3 regions of the Streptomonospora wellingtoniae genome follow, and region 3 is predicted to be linked to each of the others. Evidence: predicted binding sites of a transcription regulator. Region 3 holds the regulator's gene; each other region holds the start of a gene.
What was found. Region 3 encodes LexA, which represses DNA repair genes until DNA is damaged. Its sites were predicted from a motif close to TCGAACANNTGTTCGA; they were not measured.

Region 1: a site for LexA is predicted at 2,766-2,781, ahead of ruvC (crossover junction endodeoxyribonuclease RuvC). Genes of this name have one in related genera too.
Region 2: a site for LexA is predicted at 4,859-4,874, ahead of RM446_RS16785 (DNA polymerase III subunit alpha). Genes of this name have one in related genera too.

Annotation. Positions count from the first base shown of each region.
Region 1 covers NZ_JAVREK010000014.1:42,476-49,092, forward strand. Annotated here, with positions in the region: gene yajC (preprotein translocase subunit YajC) at 1-198, opposite strand, end outside; gene ruvB (Holliday junction branch migration DNA helicase RuvB) at 449-1,537, opposite strand; gene ruvA (Holliday junction branch migration protein RuvA) at 1,551-2,162, opposite strand; gene ruvC (crossover junction endodeoxyribonuclease RuvC) at 2,171-2,737, opposite strand; gene RM446_RS14425 (DUF4282 domain-containing protein) at 2,859-3,407, opposite strand; gene RM446_RS14430 (YebC/PmpR family DNA-binding transcriptional regulator) at 3,613-4,362, opposite strand; gene pdxT (pyridoxal 5'-phosphate synthase glutaminase subunit PdxT) at 4,359-4,967, opposite strand; gene pdxS (pyridoxal 5'-phosphate synthase lyase subunit PdxS) at 5,060-5,971, opposite strand; gene RM446_RS14445 (hypothetical protein) at 6,315-6,617, opposite strand, start outside.
Region 2 covers NZ_JAVREK010000018.1:56,000-62,616, forward strand. Annotated here, with positions in the region: gene RM446_RS16755 (MHYT domain-containing protein) at 69-863, shown strand; gene RM446_RS16760 ((2Fe-2S)-binding protein) at 1,007-1,669, shown strand; gene RM446_RS16765 (DUF2795 domain-containing protein) at 1,626-1,961, opposite strand; gene RM446_RS16770 (aldo/keto reductase) at 2,204-3,202, shown strand; gene RM446_RS16775 (metal-dependent transcriptional regulator) at 3,235-3,987, opposite strand; gene RM446_RS16780 (DUF421 domain-containing protein) at 4,053-4,634, opposite strand; gene RM446_RS16785 (DNA polymerase III subunit alpha) at 4,991-6,617, shown strand, end outside.
Region 3 covers NZ_JAVREK010000028.1:47,542-54,158, forward strand. Annotated here, with positions in the region: gene RM446_RS21535 (right-handed parallel beta-helix repeat-containing protein) at 1-918, shown strand, start outside; gene RM446_RS21540 (1-phosphofructokinase family hexose kinase) at 1,340-2,281, shown strand; gene RM446_RS21545 (LysM peptidoglycan-binding domain-containing protein) at 2,421-3,101, opposite strand; gene lexA (transcriptional repressor LexA) at 3,587-4,204, shown strand; gene RM446_RS21555 (alpha/beta hydrolase family protein) at 4,531-5,607, shown strand; gene RM446_RS21560 (hypothetical protein) at 5,678-6,439, opposite strand.

The sequences.
Region 1 (6,617 bases), on a different contig from region 3:
GGTCAGTACCTCGACACCCGGCTGCAGTTCGCCCTGCATCTTGGACTCCTGCTGCTTGCGCTTCTGCTGCGGGCGCAGGATCAGCAGCCAGAAGACCAGTGCGATCAGCACGAACGGCAGGATCATCCCGAGGAGCCCGCCTTGTCCCTGGGCGCCATCGGCCAAAATTGTCTGAGCCAGCACGGGGTGTCCTTCCATCGTTTGTTCCGACCTTCGCGGCCGCGCCGCCACAACGGGTGGCGGGGCCGTGTCCGCGGCTGTCGCCGCCGCAGGTCAACGCTCCGCAGGCGGCGCGTGTTCCCATCGGCCGCACGCCCGTGGGCATCGTTGCCGTTTCGCAAGGTCCGGGACTCAGTTTACCTACCGGCCCTGCGGTTTCGCCCGGGCCCTGCCCGCGGTGTCGGCGGCCGGGGTCCGGAGCCCGGGACCCGGCGGGACCGGTGACCGGCTAGGAGCCGCCTGTCTTAGGCGCATCGGCGGTACGCGGGGCGGCCGCGCTGTCCGCGGCGGCGGCGGCGCCGAACGCGGCGTCGGGGGGCGGTGCGATGCCCAGGTGGCTCCAGGCGTCGGGGGTGGCGACGCGCCCGCGCGGGGTGCGGGCGACGAAGCCGGAGCGCACCAGGAACGGCTCGGCCACGACCTCGACCGTCTCGGGCTCCTCCCCCACCGCGACGGCGAGGGTCGACAGACCCACCGGCCCGCCGCGGAACTTCCCGCACAGCGCCTCCAGCACCGCGCGGTCGAGGCGGTCCAGACCGTGCGCGTCGACCTCGAACAGCGCGAGCGCCGCGCACGCGGTGTCGCGGGTGAGGCGGCCGTCGCCGTGCACCTCGGCGTAGTCGCGCACCCGCCGCAGCAGCCGGTTTGCGATGCGGGGCGTGCCGCGCGAACGGCCGGCGATCTCGGCGGCGGCGTCGCCGTCGACCTCGACCCCCAGCAGGCCGGCCGAGCGGTGCAGGATGCGCTCAAGGTCGGCGGCGGCGTAGAAGTCCATGTGCGCGGTGAAGCCGAAGCGGTCGCGCAGCGGCGCGGGCAGCAGGCCCGCGCGGGTGGTGGCGCCGACCAGGGTGAAGGGCGCCACATCCAGGGGGATGGCGGTGGCGCCCGGGCCCTTGCCCACCATCACGTCGACGCGGAAGTCCTCCATGGCGACATAGAGCATCTCCTCGGCCGGACGCGCCATGCGGTGGATCTCGTCGAGGAACAGCACCTCGCCCTCGTGCAGGGTCGACAGCACGGCGGCGAGGTCGCCGGAGCGCTCGATCGCCGGCCCGGAGCTGATGCGCAGCGGCGAGCCCAGCTCGGCGGCGATGATCATGGCCAACGTGGTCTTGCCCAGGCCGGGGCCGCCCGACAGCAGCACGTGGTCGGGGGCGCGGCCGCGCCGCTGGGCGCCGCGCAGCACAAGCGTCAACTGCTCCCGCACGCGCTCCTGGCCGACGAAGTCCTCAAGGCGCCGCGGCCGCAGCGCGCCCTCGAGCGCGCGCTCGTCGGAGTCGGCGTCGGCCGAGACGGCGTCCCGCTCGTAGTCGCTCATGGTTTCGCCATTCCTAGGCGCGGCTCAGGCGGCGCAAGGCGCTGCGCAGCAGCACGGCCACATCGGGGGTGTCGGCCGCCTCGGAGGCGACGGCGTCGGCCGCGGCCTCGGCGTCCTTGGCCGACCATCCCAGGTTGACCAGGCCCGAGACCACCTGCGGCCGCCACGGCGCTTCGGGGGAGGGAAGGGCGCCGTGCTCGGCGACGGCGGGATCGGCGGCCCGGGGCGGGCCGAGCTTGTCGCGCAGCTCCAGGGCGATGCGCTGGGCGCCCTTGGGTCCGATGCCCGGAACGCGGGTGAGGGCGGCGGTGTCCTCGGCGGCCACGGCGGCGCGCAGCGTATCGGGGGTGTGCACCGCCAGGATGCCCAGCGCCAGCCGCGGCCCCACACCGCCGGCCTGCTGAAGGCGCTCGAACACGTCGCGCTCGTCGTAGTCGGCGAAGCCGTAAAGGGTCAGCGAGTCCTCGCGCACCACCAGGGAGGTGGCGACGGTGGCGTTCTCGCCCACCCGCAGTCCGGCGAGGGTCGCCGGTGTGCAGTGCACCGTCATGCCGACACCCCCGACCTCGATCACGGCGGTGCCGCCTGCGCGGGCGGCCACCCGGCCGCTGAGGAACGCGATCACTGCGAAGGTCACCTTCCCTGGGGATCGGGAGTGCGGCGGGAGCGGCGCGCGAGCTCCACCTTGCGGGCGAAGTCCTGCTGGGCTCGGGCGATGCGGTCCTGGGCGCCGCCGCGCCAGATGTGGCAGATGGCCAGCGCGAGCGCGTCGGCGGCGTCGGCGGGCTTGGGAGCGGCATCGAGGCCGAGCAGCCGCGCGACCATGGCCTGGACCTGCGCCTTGTCGGCGCGACCGCTTCCGGTGATGGCGGCCTTGGCCTCGCTGGGCGTGTGCAGCGCGACGGGCAGCCCGCGGCGCGCGGCGCAGGTGATGGCGACCGCGCTGGCCTGTGCGGTGCCCATGACCGTGCTGACGTTGTGCTGGGCGAAGACGCGCTCGACGGCGACGGCGTCGGGGGCGTGGTCGTCGAGCCAGCGCTCGATCCCGCGCTCCACGCCCAGCAGCCGCTCGGCGAGGTCGGTAGCGGGGTCGGTGCGCACCACGCCGGCGGCGGTCAGCGTCAGCGAGCGGCCGACGGAGCCGTCGACGATCCCCACCCCGCACCGGGTCAGCCCGGGGTCGACCCCCAGCACGCGCATGGTCGGCGGCTCCCTTCCGGCCCGGGCCTCGAACGTCCGTTCGCAGAGCCTACCGCCCGCGGGCCCCGCCGCGCTCGGGGGACACGGCCGGGCAGCTGAGGCGGTCCGGGGGGTGCGGAGCTCACATCCCGTTGCGGGAGCGGATCGCGGCGAGGTCGTCGCTGATGCGGAACAGCACGATCAGCACCTCCAGGCCCACGCGGGTGAGCAGCACCGCCACGGCGCCGCCGACCAGGGAGCCCAGCAGCGTGAGCAGCCCGGCCACGGGGGCGATGCTCATCTGCCCAAAGGAGTTGACGACACCGCTGAGGGTGAAGACGGCGATCAGGACCAGCCAGAGAACGAACAGGACCGTGATGATCCGGGTGGTGACGAAGCTGCGGAACCGGAGGTCGAACAGCGCCGCCAGGAAGCCGCCTCCGCCGCCCGCGGGAGGCGGGGCGGCGGGCGCGGGGCCCCCGGCGCCGCCGTAGGGCTGCTGGGGCGGGTGCTGTGGGCCCGGCTGCGGCCCCGAGGCGCCGGGCGGCACGGGCGTGTCCGGCTGCCCCGGTTGCTGCCCCGGGTAGCCGCCGGCGCCGGAGTGGCCCGGGGTGTTCGGGCCGGGCTGCCCGTACTGGCCGCCGTAGTCGGGGCGGCCGGGCTCGTAGGGGTTCTCGCCGGGGGGATTCATCAGGAGCTCTTCCTCACGGGGGCGGTGCTGACTGCTTCGGCGAATGGCCACCTTATCGTGCGCGTCGCTCGGCCGCGGGGCGACCGGCGGCGGGCGGCCCGCGGCCGGCAGCGCCGCGGGCCCGGCGGGAACGAAACGCCGCACGCCCCGCATCCCGTCTCCGGGTGCGGGGCGTGCGGCGAAGGTGCGCGCGGCGAGCGGGGCGCTAGCCGATCTTCTCCATGACCTCGTCGGGGATGTCGGCGTTGGTGAAGACGTTCTGCACGTCGTCGGAGTCCTCCAGGGCGTCCACGACGCGCATGACCTTCTTCGCGTCCTCCTCGCCCACCTGCACCTCCACGCTGGGCAGGAAGGAGGTGTCGGCCGAATCGTAGTCGATTCCGGCCTCCTGCAGGGCGGTGCGCACGTTGACGAGCTCGCTGGGCTCGCTGACGATCTCGAAGGACTCGCCCAGGTCGTTGACGTCGTCGGCGCCGGCCTCGACCACGGCGAGGGTCACGTCGTCCTCGCTGACGCCCTCCTTGGATACCAGCACGACGCCCTTGCGGCTGAAGAGGTAGGAAACCGAACCGGCGTCGGCCATCGACCCGCCGTTGCGCGTGACCGCCACGCGCACCTCCGAGGTCGCGCGGTTGCGGTTGTCGGTGAGGCACTCGACCAGCAGCGCGACGCCGCCCGCGGCGTATCCCTCGTACATGACGGTCTGCCACTCGGCGCCGCCGGCCTCCTCGCCCGAGCCGCGCTTGCGGGCGCGTTCGATGTTGTCGAGCGGGACCGAGCTCTTCTTCGCCTTCTGGATGGCGTCGAACAGGGTGGGGTTGCCCTCCGGGTCCCCGCCGCCCGTGCGCGCCGCCACCTCGACGTTCTTCACCAGCTTGGCGAAGAGCTTGCCGCGCTTGGCGTCGATGGCGGCTTTCTTGTGCTTGGTGGTGGCCCACTTGGAGTGGCCGCTCATGCCTGTCCTTTCACCATGTCGACAAAGAGCCGGTGTATCCGCGGGTCACCGGTGAGTTCGGGATGGAAAGAGGTAGCCAGCAGGCCGCCCTGTCGTACCGCCACGATCCTACCGGCCCGCTCACCGTAGGCGATCTGGCCGAGGACACGCACGCGCTCGCCGACCGACTCGACCCAGGGCGCGCGGATGAAGACCGCTTCGAAGGGGTCTCCGCCCACGCCGTCGACGTCGATCCCCGCCTCGAAGGACTCGGTCTGTCGCCCGAAGGCGTTGCGCCGCGCCGTGATGTCGAGACCGCCCAGGGTCTGCTGGTCCGCGGCACCGTCGAGAATGCGGTCGGCCAGCAGGATCATGCCTGCGCAGGTGCCGTAGGCGGGCATGCCGTCGCCGATGTGCTTGCGCAGCGGCTCGACGAGATCGTAGCGCGCGGCGAGCTTGGACATCGTGGTGGACTCCCCGCCCGGCAGGATCAGCCCGTCGACCCGGTCGAGGTCCTCGGGGTGGAGGACGGGGACGGCCGGGACGCCGAGCACGCCGAGCACGCGCAGGTGCTCGGCGGTGTCGCCCTGCAGGGCGAGAACGCCGACGGTGGGGGTCGCGGACACGTGCTTCCTCGCTTCGGTGGCTGTCGGTCGCCGGTGCGCGGCGCAGCGCCGAGCCGGCGCGGGGCGCACCCGCGCCGGCGGCGCCGGCGGAGCTACCAGCCGCGTCCGGCGTAGCGCTCGGACTCCTCCAGATCGTCCAGGTTGATGCCGACCATGGCGTCGCCGAGGCCGCGGGAGACCTTCGCGACGACCTCGGGGTCGCGGTAGTGCAGGGTGGCCTGGACGATGGCGTCGGCGCGCTTGGCGGGGTCGCCGGACTTGAAGATGCCCGATCCGACGAAGACGCTCTCGGCGCCGAGCTGGCGCATCAGCGCGGCGTCGGCAGGGGTGGCCACGCCGCCGGCGGAGAACAGCGGGACCGGGAGCTTGCCGAGCTTGGCGACCTCCTTGACGACCTCGTAGGGCGCCTGGATCTCCTTGGCGGCGCCGAACAGCTCGGGCTCGTCGAGCGTACCGAGCCGGGCGATCTCGCGGCGGATGGCGCGCATGTGGCGGGTGGCCTCGACGACGTTGCCGGTGCCGGCCTCGCCCTTGGAGCGGATCATGGCCGCGCCCTCGGCGATGCGCCGGAGGGCCTCGCCGATGCTGGTGGCGCCGCAGACGAACGGAACGGTGAACGCCCACTTGTCGATGTGGTAGGCCTCGTCTGCGGGAGTCAGCACCTCGGACTCGTCGATGAAGTCGACGCCGAGGGACTCCAGGACCTGGGCTTCGACGAAGTGGCCGATGCGTGCCTTGGCCATCACGGGGATGGAGACCGTCTCGACGATGCCGTCGATCATGTCGGGGTCGGACATGCGGGCCACACCGCCGTGCTGGCGGATGTCGGCGGGCACCCGCTCCAGGGCCATGACCGCGACGGCGCCGGCGTCCTCGGCGATCCGGGCTTGCTCAGGGGTGACCACGTCCATGATCACGCCGTTCTTGAGCTGCTCTGCCATCCCGCGCTTGACGCGGGTGGTGCCGACGGCGCTGCCTGCCGGGGTGTCAACGGTGTTGGTCACGGTTGCGGATCTCCCAATTAGTCATTCGGCCGGGGCGGGCGGCCCGGTGCGCGCTGGATGGTCGACGTGGCACGTCAGCGGCGCGCCGCCGATGCTGTCCCGGTTTCCATGGTAGTTCACCTTTTCGGATGGCCCTGTGACGGCAACAGTGCGGGCCCGCCTGCTGTTCCGCGAGCTCCCGCCCGCGGACGCGCGGCGGACGCCGGGGGCCCGTACGCCCCCGGCGCGCTGGCTGCAACCGGGACACCACCGTCGATCTTGTAGCCATCGCAAATGGCAATCGCTTTCATTCACGACAGCTACAAGATCGACGGGTGGGGGCGCGCAGAACGTCGTCGGCGATCTAGTCGCGCTCGGCGGCGGGGGGCTCGTCGTCCATCTCGAAGAACTCCGGCATGGGCGCGCTTCCGGCCAGGCGGAGCAGGCGCACCAGCCGGCCCGCGCGGGCGTCGCGGATGCCGGAAACGGCGTCGTTGTAGAAGTGCCGCGCCAGGAGCACGCGCTTGGCGGCGGACTCGACCTCGGCGACGACGTCTGCGACGGCGCCGTCGGGCCGGCCCGCCAGCTCCACGGCGAACCCGGGCTCGCCCAGAACGGCGCGCAGGGCGCGCGAGAGGTTGCTCTCGGCCAGTTCGCGGGCCGCGCG
Region 2 (6,617 bases), on a different contig from region 3:
CTACGGTTGCTTTCCTCTTCCCTTATTAACCCCAAATCGGGATGAACTTCCCCCTCAGGACGTCCCTCATGATCGAACACTTCACCTACGGGTGGACGACGCCCGCCATCGCCTACGCCGTCTCCTTCATCGGCTCCTTCATCGGCCTGCAGACGGCGGCGCGCGCACGGAGCAGCACCGGCGGCGTCCGCGCAGGGTGGCTCGTCTTGGCCTCGGTCTCCCTGGGCGCCGCCGGGATCTGGGCGATGCACTTCATCGCGATGATGGGCTCCTCGGTGCAGTCGCTCACGCTGCGCTACGACGTGGTGCTGACCGTGCTCAGCGGGCTGCTCGCCGTCGCCGCCGTGTCCGCCGCCCTGTTCTGGACCACCGTCCGCCCCGGCCGGCTCGCGATACCGGGCGGCGGGGCGGTCATGGGTCTGGGCGTGGTGGCGATGCACTACACCGGCATGGCCTCCATCCGGATGCAGGCCGACGCGGTCCACGACCCGTTCTACACGGCCGCCGCCGCGGTCGTCGCCTTGGCCGCCTCCGCCCTGGTCCTGCTGTTCTCTCTGCGGCTACAGGGGCCGGCGGCGACGCTGCTGGGCTCGCTGGTCATGGCGGCAGCCGTCTCGGCCGTGCACTACACCGCGATGTTCGGCATGAGCGTCACCGCGCTCCCCCAGACCCCGTTCGACGCCGAGCCCTCGGGCGCCGCCATGATGGACTTCTTCCTGCCGGTGTTCGTGGGCCTGGGCTTGCTGCTGATGGTCATCTCCCTGATACTGCTGCTCTCACCCGCCGAGGACGACGACGCTCGGCGGCCGAGCCGCTCTCCGGTGCCGCCGGTCCGCGACTCGGTGTTCGACCGGAGGCACTGACCATCGACCCCGCCCTGCGCGCGGCGCTGGCCGACGCCGGCGCCGTCAACGCCTTCTTCGCCGTCGAGACCGGTCCGGCGGCAGCGGGCGCGCGGCACCCGCTGCCCGCGCTGTGGGAGCGCGGCCGGCTGCTGGAGGGCGAGGTGGCGGCCGTGCGCGCCGGGCTGGCCGCGGCGATCGGGCGCCCGATCGCCGCGGTCGAGCAGCGCACCGCGGCTTCCCTTGCCTACCAGGGGCTGGCCTCACGGCTGCTCTCGCCCCAAGTGGCCGCCGTGCTGTGTCACGGCGTCCTCGCACCGGCCGCGGCACTGCGCTGGTATGCGGCCGACGGACGGCTGCGCCTCGCGCTCGGCGAGGGCGCCGGCGCCGCCGCGGCCGGGGACCGCCCGCGCGCCGAGGAGGCCGCCGACCTGGTGGCCGAACACGTCGTCGGCGCCGTGCTGACGCCCCTCGCCGACGCGGTGCGCGCACACGCGCGGCTGGCGCCGCGCCTGCTCTACGGCAATGCGGCCTCGGCGCTGGCGGGAGCGGCAGCGACGCTTGCGGAGGCCCGGCCCGAACACGCCGCCGACGCCTACGCGCTGGCCCGCCTCCTGCTGGGGCGGCCGCCGTTGCGCGGGCTGGGCGGCTTCGCCCACGCTGCGCCGGGCCCCGGGGCGTTCACCCGCACCACCTGCTGCCTGTACTACCGGGCCGCCGCCGGCGCGGTCTGCGGCGACTGCCCCATCGCCGCGCGCGGCGCACGGCGCGCGGCACACGGCGTCAGGAGCCGCGGTTCTCGCCCAACTCCTCCTCGATGGGGTTGACCGGCCCGGTCTCCTTGGCGCGCTCGGAAACGCCGGGCTTGGTGTGGTGCCTGCGCTGCTGAGCGCGGTCGGACTCGTCGCGCTTCTGCCCGCCGAGCTCGTCCTGGGGCACGGCGCGCAGCACCTCGTTCGGCTCGTTGAAGTCCGCCCTCGGCATGGCCTGCAGGGCGCTGAGGAGGAACCGGTCGGCGCCCTGCTCCTGGGCGTACTCCACGATCCGGTCCTTGCCCACGGGAAAGTCCAGACCGGACAGGATGCGCTTCAGCCCTTCGATGTCGTGCAGAACCGCCATCGGGGTCTCCTTTCGCTCGGTCGCCGCCCCGGTGGCCGCACACTCCGGCGCTGCACGCAGGACCGGATCAGGGCACCGGGCGTTCACCCGCCGACTACCCGCCGCCCCCGCCGGCATTCGCGGCGCACCGGCGCCGCCCGGTGATCCGGGTGATCCGGCATGCGATCGGTGCAACCATGCCCTTGATATCGATGATAACGTATCACCGTTAGCCAATATCGGATATCGACGTTAGGACCGTCATGGCGACCATGGAGACGCGCCGACTGGGCAGCACCGGACCGCAGGTCTCGGCCCTGGGCCTGGGGATGATGGGCATGTCCGACCTCTACGGCCCGGCCGACCGCGACGAGGCGGTGGCCACCGTGCACGACGCGCTGGACGCCGGTGTCACCCTGCTCGACACCGGCGACTTCTACGGCATGGGCGACAACGAGATGCTGCTGAGGGACGCGCTGCGGGAGCGCGACCGCGGCAACGCCGTCATCAGCGTGAAGTTCGGTGCCCTGCGCGGCCCTGACGGCGCCTGGTCGGGCAGCGACGCCCGGCCCGAGGCGGTGCGCAACTTCCTCGCCTACTCACTGCGCCGCCTGGGCACCGACCACATCGACGTCTACCGCCCCGCCCGCCTCGACCCCGCGGTACCGGTGGAGGAGACGGTGGGGGCCATCGCCGAGATGGTCGAGGCAGGCTACGTGCGCCACATCGGGCTGTCGGAGGTCGGCGCGCAGACGCTGCGGCGCGCCGCAGCCGTCCACCCCATCTCCGACCTGCAAATCGAGTACTCGCTCCTGTCGCGCGGCGTCGAGGACGAGATCCTGCCCACCGCCCGCGAGCTGGGCGTCAGCGTGACCGCCTACGGCGTCCTCTCCCGCGGACTGCTCTCGGGCCACTGGAGCAGCGGGCGCGACCTGGGGCCCGGCGACTTCCGCGCCGCCAGCCCGCGGTTCCGCGACGGGAACGTGCAGCACAACCTGGAGCTGGTCGAGGCGCTGCGCTCCGCCGCCGAGGCCAAGGGCCTCACCCCCGCCCAGGCGGCCATCGCCTGGGTCGCCGCGCGCGGCGACGACATCGTGCCGCTGGTGGGCGCGCGCCGGCGCGAGCGCCTCGCCGAGTCCCTGAGCGCGGCGGCGTCCGGGCTGACCGCCGAGGAGGCCGCGGAGATCGAGAAGGCGGTGCCGCGCGGCGCCGCGGCGGGCGAGCGCTACCCTGAGGCGCAGATGCCGCACGTGCCCGCGTGAGGCCGGCGGCCGGGGGATGCGCGGGGCGGCCGTCAGGACCGCGGGCGCGACGGGCCCCGCTCTCCCTCGCCGGAGCCGCCGCCGGTGTGGCCGTGCTCGTGCGCGGGCGCGACCCACACCGCTTCGGCGGCGACCAGTCCCAGTGCCTGCTCGCGCTGCTCGCCGGGGGCGCCGGTGCGCACGATCAGCGGCCCGCCGAAGGGCCGGCGCTCCACCAGCTCGACGCGCATGCCGATGCCGATGTCCTGCTCGGCGAGATGGCGCAGCAGGTCGGGATCGGAGTCGTTGACCCGCACGATGACGCCGGTGGTGCCCTCGTCCGCGGCCGAGAGCAACTGGGTCTCGCGCTCGGGCACGCTTCCCTCGCGGGTGGGGATGGGGTCGCCGTGCGGGTCGACGGCCGGGTCGCCCAGGTAGGCGGCGATGCGGTCGACGAACCGGTCGGAGACGACGTGCTCGAGGATCTCGGCCTCGTCGTGGACCTCGTCCCAGGAGTAGCCCAGCGCCTCGACCAGGTAGGTCTCCAGCAGCCGGTGGCGGCGCAGGACGGCCAGGGCCGCCTTGTCGCCGGTCTCGGTGAGGCGCACGTCGCCGTAGCGGCGGTGGGACACCAGCCCCAGCTCGCCGAGTTTGCGCAGCATGCCCGAAACCGAGGAGTTGGACACCGAGAGCCGCTCGGCCATCGCCGATATCGTCACCGGGCCGGAACCGCGCTCCTGCAGGTCGTAGATGACCTTCACGTAGTCCTCGACCGAGGTGGACGGCCGCTCGGATGCGTTCTCCATGGTCGCCACGGTATCGCGCCCGGCCCCGCCGGCGCGTCCGCGGCCGGACCGCCGGGCGCGGCCGCTCACTGCCGCGGGGGCCCCTGCTCCAGCAGCTCCTCGATCCGCCGCAGCCGCTCGTGCAGGGCGGCGACGTCGGCGCTCGTGGCCGGGCGCCGGTCGGGGCGCATCTCCACCAGCACGGCGCCGCCGGGTTCGAGGACGACGCTCGTGGTGTCGGCGACGCTGCGCGCCCCCTGCCGCTTGATCAGCACGTCGACGTCGGAGCGGCGCACGGCCAAGCGCCGCAGGGCCGAGCCGACGTAGCGCCCGTCGCGCGCCAGCACCGTGGGGGTCCCGTTGAGCACACTCCAGGTCCACGAGCGGGCCGTGGCTGCGCGCACCACCAGGGCGTCCACCACGAGCAGGACGACCGCGCCGAGCACGCCGCCAACCAGGGAGTAGTCCTGGCCGATGATGGCATTCTGCACCACGTTGGCCAGCAGGAGCATCACGGCCAGGTCCATGGTGTTGATCTGGGCGGTGTCGCGCTTGCCCAGGACGCGCAGCAGCACCGCCAGCGCCGCGTAGATCGCGACCGTGCGGATCACCTTCTCCACCGGCGGCACGCCGATGACCACCAGGTCGCTCCAGATTCCGCTCCACATGGCCGGCCGTCTCCGTCTCGGGTAAGGGTGGGCTGGCTCTCCCGGGTTCGGGGCGCGGCGCCGGTTCCGCCGCGCGGACGGCGGGTGTGGCGCGCGCCACCATCGTGGCGCCGCGGGAGACCCGAACCCCCGCCGCCACGCCGCATCCGGGGCGCCCGCAGCACGGACCGCGGCCGTGATTTGCCTGCTCATGGTTTTATCCATGATCATCTGTGCGCTATTGTTCGTACACGAGTTCGATTTCGGCCTGTCTTCCCCGGGCGCGGCGCCGACTGCCCCGCTCCGGCCGAGCCGACAGGGGGAGCCATGGCCGCAGTACTCGCCACCACCGCGGCGCGCCCGGAGGGCCGCCGCTGATGGCCGACGCCTTCGCGCACCTGCACACCGCCTCCTCGGCCTCGATGCGCCACGGCACCGCGCCGCCGCACGAGCTGGCCGAGCGCGCGGCCGAACTGGGCATGGACATGCTCGCACTGACCGACCGCGACGGCCTCTACGGCGCGGTCAAGCACGTGCGCGCCTGCGAGCGGGTCGGGATCAGCCCCGTTCTGGGGGCCGACCTGGCCGTGGCCGCGCCCGAGGGCGGACGGGTGGTCGTGCTGGCCCGCGGCCGGCGCGGCTGGGCCTCCCTGTGCCGGCTGGTCACCGCCGCACACGCCGCCGGAACACGCGGTGTGCCCGCCGTATCCCACGCGATGGTGGCCGAGCACTCCGACGGGCTGGTCGTGCTCGCCGGCCCGGAGTCCGACGTGGGCCTGGCGGCGGCCGAGCACCGCATGGAGCGCGCCCGCCGGTGCCTGCAGGCCTGGCGCGAGGCCGCCGAGACCGCCGTCGAGCTGGTCGACCACTACGGGCCCGCTCAGCGCCGCCGAGCGACCGCGATGCTGCGGCTGGCCGAGGAGACCCGCACCCTGGCGGTGCTGGGCAACGCCGTGCGCTACCCCCGCCGCTCCGGCGCCGAGGTCGCCCGCGTCCTGGACGAGGCGCGGCGCTGGCTGCCCGGCGGCGGGGCGCCGTCCGAGTCCGGCGGGTCCCAGGCCTACCTGAAGAGCACCGCCGAGATGACCGCGGTCGCCGAGCGGATCTGCGGGCCCGACCGCACCGCCGTGCGCCGGCTGCTGGCCCACACCCGCGCCCTGGCCGCCTCCTGCCGCCTGGACCCCGGCGCCGACCTGGGCATGGACCGCCACCACCTGCCCGACATCCCCGCCGCCCGCGACCGGTTGTGGCTGACCTGCCGGGAGGGGATGGCCCGGCTGGGGCTGGAGGGCGACCGGCGCGCACGCTCGCGACTCGCCCACGAACTGGCGATCATCGAACGCAAGGGGTTCTCCGCCTACTTCCTGACCGTCGCCGACATCGCCCACCGCATCCGCGAGGAGGGCATCCGCTGCTCCATCCGCGGCTCGGGCGCCGGAAGCCTGGTCAACCGCCTCATCGGCATCTCGGCCGTGGACCCCCTGGCACACGGGCTGCTGATGGAGCGCTTCCTCACCGACAGCCGCACCGGCCTGCCCGACATCGACCTGGACGTGGAGTCGGCCCGCCGGCTGGACGCCTACCAGGTGATCCTGGACGCCTACCCCGACGCCGCCTGCGTGTCGATGATGGAGACCTACCGCGCGCGCAGCGCCATCCGCGACGTGGGCTCGGTGATGGGCATCCCGCCGCACGAGATCGACGTGCTGGCCAAGGCGTTCCCCCACATCCGCGCCCGCCAGATCCGGGCGGCCTGCGCCGACCTGCCCGAGCTGCGCTCCGGCGGCCTGGCCGACTACCCGGTGGAGACGCTGTTCAGGCTGGCCGAGCGCCTGGACGGGCTGCCCCGCCACATCGCCCTGCACCCCTGCGGGATCGTCGTCTCCGACGCCTCCCTGGGCGACCGGGCGCCGCTGGAGCCCAGCCGGATCGGCTACGACATGGTCCAGTACGACAAGGACGACGTCGAGGAGATGGGTCTGATCAAACTCGACGTCATCGGGG
Region 3 (6,617 bases):
GCCTTCCGGTTGGGTGGGGAGCCGCCGGACAACCCCGCCGAGCTGAACCGGCTGATGCCCGACGACCTGGGCCCGGAGGTGCTGGAAAGCGCCTCGGCGGGCGCCTCCGCCGACGACCTGGAGAGCCTGCGGGCCGAATTGGACGGAATGATCGGGCTCTCGGAGGTCAAGGACACGGTCAACGACCTGGCCAACCTGGTGGTGATGGCCCAGCGGCGGGCCGCGATGGGGTTGCCGGTGGCGCCGATGAGCCACCACCTGGTCTTCGCCGGGCCGCCCGGCACGGGCAAGACGACCATCGCGCGGCTGTACGGGCGGCTGCTGCACACGCTCGGCGTGCTGCCCGGCGGGCACGTCGTCGAGACCGCCCGCTCCGACCTGGTCGGACGCTACATCGGGCACACGGCGCAAATGACGCAGGAGGTGTTCGAGCGGGCCCGCGGCGGCGTGCTCTTCATCGACGAGGCCTACACGCTGGCGCCCAGGGGGTCGGGCCACGACTTCGGCCAGGAGGCCATCGACACGCTGGTCAAGCTCATGGAGGACCACCGCGACGAGGTGGTGGTCATCGTGGCGGGCTACACCCGGGAGATGCAGCGATTCCTCGACTCCAACCCCGGGCTCGCGTCGCGGTTCAACCACCGGGTGGAATTCGCCTCCTACAGCGACGACGAGCTGGTGACCATCGTCGAGCACATCGCGCAAGGGTCGGGCTATGTGTGCCCCGAACCGACGCTGGGGGCGCTGCGCGAGCACTTCTCCCAGGTGCCGCGCGACGCCTCGTTCGGCAACGGACGCTACGCGCGCCAGGTCCTGGAGCGCATGGTCACCCGCCAGGCGGGCCGCCTGGTGCACGCTGAGAATGCCGGCCGCGAGGACTTCAACACCCTGCTTCCCGAGGACATCCCGGCAGCCTGAGGGGGGCATCGCGCACGGCCGAAGCCGCGGCGGCCACGGGGGGCCGCCGCGGCTTCGGCTGCACCTGGTCGGGGACTGCGGGGCAGCCGATCCACCGAATGCGGTGTGACCGCTTCCGGACGGCGCCGCAGCCCGCGGACGACTGCTCATTTGAGCGAAATCGGTTGACTGGCGCGTTCAAACGGACATAATCAAAGAGGGCGACAACCAAACGGATCGACTGAATCGGGTCCATACACACATCGCGCCGGGCGCAGCGCCCCGGAGCCACCGCGTTGCCGACCGATCTCCGGCCCTCCCGTCCCCTGCGCGGTCGCTGCGGATTCCGCGGCACAGCTTGATCGCCATCGGGCACCGACCGCGGTTCGCCGCCGCGAAGGCCACCGACCACCACCGCCGTCGAAGCACGGAGCAGGCCCGCATGATCCTGACCTGTACGCCCAATCCCAGCGTCGACCACACGCTGGAAGTTCCCGAACTGCTCCTGGGCGACATCCTGCGCATCAGGTCGCCGACCACCGAGGCGGGCGGCAAGGGGGTCAACGTCTCCCGCGCGCTGCGCGCGATGGGGCGTGCGACCACCGCCGTGCTGCCGGTCGGCGGCGCGACGGGGGCGGAGCTCACCTCACTGCTGAGCGGCCTGCAGCACGTCGCGGTACCGATCGCCGGCACCACGCGCAAGAACTTCACCCTGGCCGAAGGCGACGGCACCACGACCAAACTCAACAGCTCCGGCCCCGAACTGGCGCCGGGGGAGGTCGACGGCCTCTTGGCAGCGGTCGAGGCCGAATTGGCGCGCGGCCCGGAGTGGCTCGTGGCCAGCGGCAGCCTGCCCGTCGGTGCGCCGGTCGACCTCTACGCGCGCCTAGCCAAGCTGGCCGGCTCCTACGGAGTGCCGGTCGCGCTGGACACCTCGGGCGAACCGCTGGCGACCGCTGTCGCGGCGGGCGGCAGCACACTGCTCAAGCCCAACCGCGAGGAGCTGGGCGCGCTCGCGGGCCGCGCATTGGAGAGCGTGGGCGACGTCGTCCGCGCGGCGCGGGAGGCGGTGGCGCGCGGCAATCACGCGGTCCTGGTCACGCTGGGTCCGCACGGCGCGCTGCTCGCCGACGCCGACGGCATCTGGTGGGGTCAGGGTCCGCCTGTCGTGCCGCGCAGCACAGTGGGCGCCGGCGACTGCGCCCTGGCCGGCTACCTCTCGGCCGACGGCCCGCCCGACCACCGCCTGCGCCGCGCCGTAGCCTGGGGTGCGGCGGCCGTCGCTCTTCCCGGCACCACGGTGCCCGGCCCCGGGGAACCGCGGCCCGACGCGGTGCGCGTGGTGCCCGACCCGCCCGCGTCCTGGCTCCTCGACGAGCTGTAGTGGCGCCACCGCCACCGCCACCGCCGGGGCCACCGCCCCTCCACCTGGTCGAGCCTGCAGCCATCGTGATGAGAAGCTTTTTCCAGGGTCGACGGCTGCAAAGCCACCGGGATGCGCCGACGCGGCAGCCGCCCGCGGACTACGACTCGGGCATCACGAGTTCCTGGCCGGGCTCGATCTCGGACTCGCTGAGGCCGTTCACCCGCACGATCTCGTGAACGGTGCTGCGCGGGTCGTCTCCGGGACGCACGCGCTCGGCGATCGACCACAGGGTGTCACCGTCGCGGACGACCACGGTGGACGGCTCCCCCTCCCGTAGGGCGGACTCCGCAGGCGCCGAACCGACGGCGGAGGCGCCGGCGGTCCCAACGTCCAGCAGCAGGCCGGCCAGCAGGGCGGTCGCCAGTACCGAGACGGCCGCGCCCACCACGACGCGCCCTCGGTGCGTCAGGCGCTCCTTCCACAGTTCGGCGGCGGCACTGAGTACCGGAGCCGGTCGCGGAGCCGGGACGGCGGCCGGGAGCGAAGGCGGGACCGCGGCCGGGCGCGAAGACGGGGCCGACAGCGGTGCCGCCTGCCGCGGGGGCCGGGCCGCCCGCGGCGGAGCGGCGTCGGCGCTCCACTCGGGCAGCTGCCGCGCCCAGTCGAACAGCGCACCGTCGTGCGCGCCCGGGCACGGGTCGGCAACCGGGGGGCCGTCGCGTCCGTCCTCCTCCTCCGCCGGCGGCGCCTGCGGAGGGACCACGGACAGCTGCGCGCGCCGCGGCAGCCGGGCGGCGGGCCCGCCGTCATCGGGTTGTGGAGTATCTGGCCAGGTCAAGGGGGATTCGAACGCAGTGGCGGATTGAGACGCTGACAAAGTCATGGCCGCACAGTCCTCACCTTCGTACGCCAGTTCATTAGAACTAACGTTCGATTACTACCGCATTCGAGTAAATTTTTCAGCACCATCTCGAACGTTTGTTTGATATTGCCGTGTGCACGCAGTAACGTTGGACATGTTTCGCTGCGGTATCGGCGACGCCACTATCGGTGGCTGAGCACGCGCTACCGCTGCCGAACACTGATCGACCGGCTGGTCCCGCAAGTCGGGGGATCCGCCTGACGCCCGCCGATAGCCGCAACCAGAACAACCGACCGCCGAGGAGGCCGGCCGTGCCGGAGGAGAACCACGGAACCCAGGAACCTCACGCGGGCGGGGGGTCCGTCACCGCGCTCCGGTCCACTGCCGCTCCACCCGCCGATCCTCAGGACTCCGCTGACAGCGCCGAGGGGGCGCCGCAGCTCACCGCACGCCAGCAGAGCGTGCTGAACTGCATCCACCGCTATGTGCGGCAGCGCGGATATCCACCGTCCATCCGGGAGATCGGCGACGCGGTGGGGCTATCGAGCCCGTCCAGTGTGGCGCACCAACTGAAGGTCTTGCAACGCAAGGGCTACCTCCACCGCGACCAGAACCGCCCACGAGCGGTCGAAATCCGCATTCCGGGCCAACCGCCGGTGCGCTCTTGGGACCAACTGGAGGAGACCCCCGCGGCCGACGAGTCCCGCGCGACCGCGGTGCCGGTGGTCGGGCGCATCGCGGCGGGCGGCCCGATCCTCGCCGAGGAGGCCATCGAGGACGTCCTCACACTGCCCAAGCAGCTCGTGGGCGAGGGTCGGCTGTTCATGCTCACCGTCGTCGGCGACTCGATGGTCGATGCGGCCATCACCGACGGTGACCTGGTCGTCGTCCGCCAGCAGCCCGAGGCCAACAACGGCGACATCGTCGCGGCGATGCTCGACGACGAGGCCACGGTCAAGGCGTTCAAGCGCGACTCCGACCACGTGTGGCTGATGCCCCGCAACGACGAGTACGAGCCCATCCTCGGCGACGACGCCACCATCCTGGGCAAGGTGGTGGCCGTGCTCCGGCGCGTGTGAGACGCCGCAGCGGCGGAATAACGAGTTCGCCTCGCTTTGGTACGGGTCCGTGATCTTCGCTGTAGATCACGGACCCGTCGCCTTTTCGGAACCCAACGGTTATCCGCGATCCCCCGCCGAAACCCCCGGTACCGGCGTCCGAGCCGCCACCGTCAGCGCGCAGTACGCCGCGAAGACCGCACCGCGCCAGGGACCAAAGGCCGAATCCTCCCCGCCTCGGCCCCCGCGGCCCCGAAGACGGCCCCCACGGCGGCGGAGCGTCCGCACCGCGGGCCGCCGATCCCCGCCGCACCCCGCATTCGCGGACGCGGCACTACGGTAGGACCATGCCCGTCCGCTCCCCCCTGCGCGCCGCCGCCGTCTCCGCGCTCCTGGCAGCCTTTCTGGCCACCGGTTGCAGCCCCGGAACGGACGACTCCGGAACCGTCGAGCCGCCCGGCGCCCGTCCGCGGCAGAGCGACGTCACCTTCCGCAGCGGCCCCGACACACTGCACGGCACATTCGCCCTGCCGCCCGGCGGCGGCGAGGACCTGCCCGCCGCGCTGATCGTCTCGGGCAGCGGCCCCACCGACCGCGACGGCGACAACCCGGGGCGACCCGACGCCGGCACCAACAAGAACTTCGCCCGCCTGCTGGCCGACATGGGCGTCGCATCCCTGCGCTACGACAAGCTCGGCAGCGGCGAGACCGGCATGGCCTCGCGCGACGACGACGCCACCGTCGGCTTCGGCGTCTTCGCCCAGGAAGTCGCCGACGCCTACTCCCACCTGGCGTCGCGGCCCGAGGTCGACCCCTCGCGGCTCATCGTCCTGGGCCACAGCGAGGGGGCGCTGTTCGCACTGCGCGCCCACGAGATCGTCGAGCAGCACCCGCCCCGGGCGCTCGTCCTGGCCGCACCGCCGGGCCGGCGCTATCTCGACACCCTCGACCGGCAGATCACCGAGCAGGTTCGCCGGGCCGAGGCCGCCGGCTCCATGGACTACTCGGCGGCAGACCAGACCCTCTCCGACATGCGCTCCGCCGTCGCCGCGATCCGCGACGGCGACGAACTGGAGGAGGCGGACGTCCCACACGGCTACGGCGGCCTCTTCGATCCGCGCTACCAGCGCTTCCTGCGCCGCATCGACGCCCTGGACCCCGCCCGTCTGGCGCGCGACCTGCCCGCCGGAACCGGGACGCTGGTGCTGTGGGGCACCGCCGACTCCCAGATCGCGCGCAGCGACGTCGACCGCCTGATGACCGGGCTGCCCGACGGCGAGCGGGCCGACATCCCCGACGCCGACCACGTGTTCCGGAGGTACAGCGACGCGCCCGGGGCGGAGGCGCTCGATTCCCGGCGCCGCTTCTCCCCCGATGTGGCTCCGGCCCTGCGCGGCTTCCTAGAGTCCGAGATCGGGATCTGACGGCGGCTGCCACGGCCTGCCCCCGGCGGGGCGCCTGCGCGGCCGCGGCCGCGCAGGCGCGGTTCCCGCATCAGTAGTCGCCCTTCTCGATCTCGGAGGCTACGGAGCGGGCCAGGGTCTCGGCGTTGGACAGCGCCACCTCGGCGGGGATCGACTCACTGGCCTGGTAGTCGACCGCGGCGGTGTGGCAGGCCATGGTGTACAGGTTCGACAGCCGCACGGCGGTGCAGCCCCAGTCGAAGCCCTGCACCGTCTCGCTCCAGCCCTTGGCCTCGTCCCCGAGCCCGGTCAGCTTGTGCGGGGCCGTCTTGCCGCGAGCGGCGGCCTCCAGCGCCGTGGACGCGGCCTCGGTCCCCGGCCTGCCGGTGCTGTCGGCGTAGCGGACGATCACCACACGCGCGGCGGCGGGCACCTCGGAGGCGGTCTGGGGTGTCTCCCAGCGGCACTCGTAGCCCTCGCGGCGTTCCGGGTCGAAGTCGTCGATCCTGCGGCTGAGCTCGGTGTCGCGCGCGGGCACCAGGCCGTCGAGGACGCCGCCCGGAACGGCCGAGCAGTCGGGCGCGGACTCGTACTCGCCGCCCGGCGCCGAGGTGAGCGAGACGATCGCCCACACGCCGGCGGCGGCAAGCCCCAGGACGACGACCGCCAGCGAGGCCACGACCGCGGTGGCGCATCCGCGGCTCTGCCCCGGTGCGGAGGAGATGGGCTCGGGTCGGGCGGCGGCGCTGAACGGTACGCCGGGGCCGGGCTGCGCGGGAGGGCCGCGGCGTTCCGGCGGTCCGGGCTCCCGGCCCGGCCGGTACCCGGGACCGCCCGAAGGTGGCTGGGCCATGCGTGCCTCCCTGTAGTGCCGTCCACGGAGCTCGGCGCGCGCGGCGCACCCGGCGACGCTGCGGCGCCCAGTCACGCTACTACCCGAACCGGGCGGACTCCCCCGCCCGCACGCGGCCCCGCACCCCGGCGGCAGCCGGCGGCGCACACCAAGCGGCACGGACGATCGCCCGCGCCCC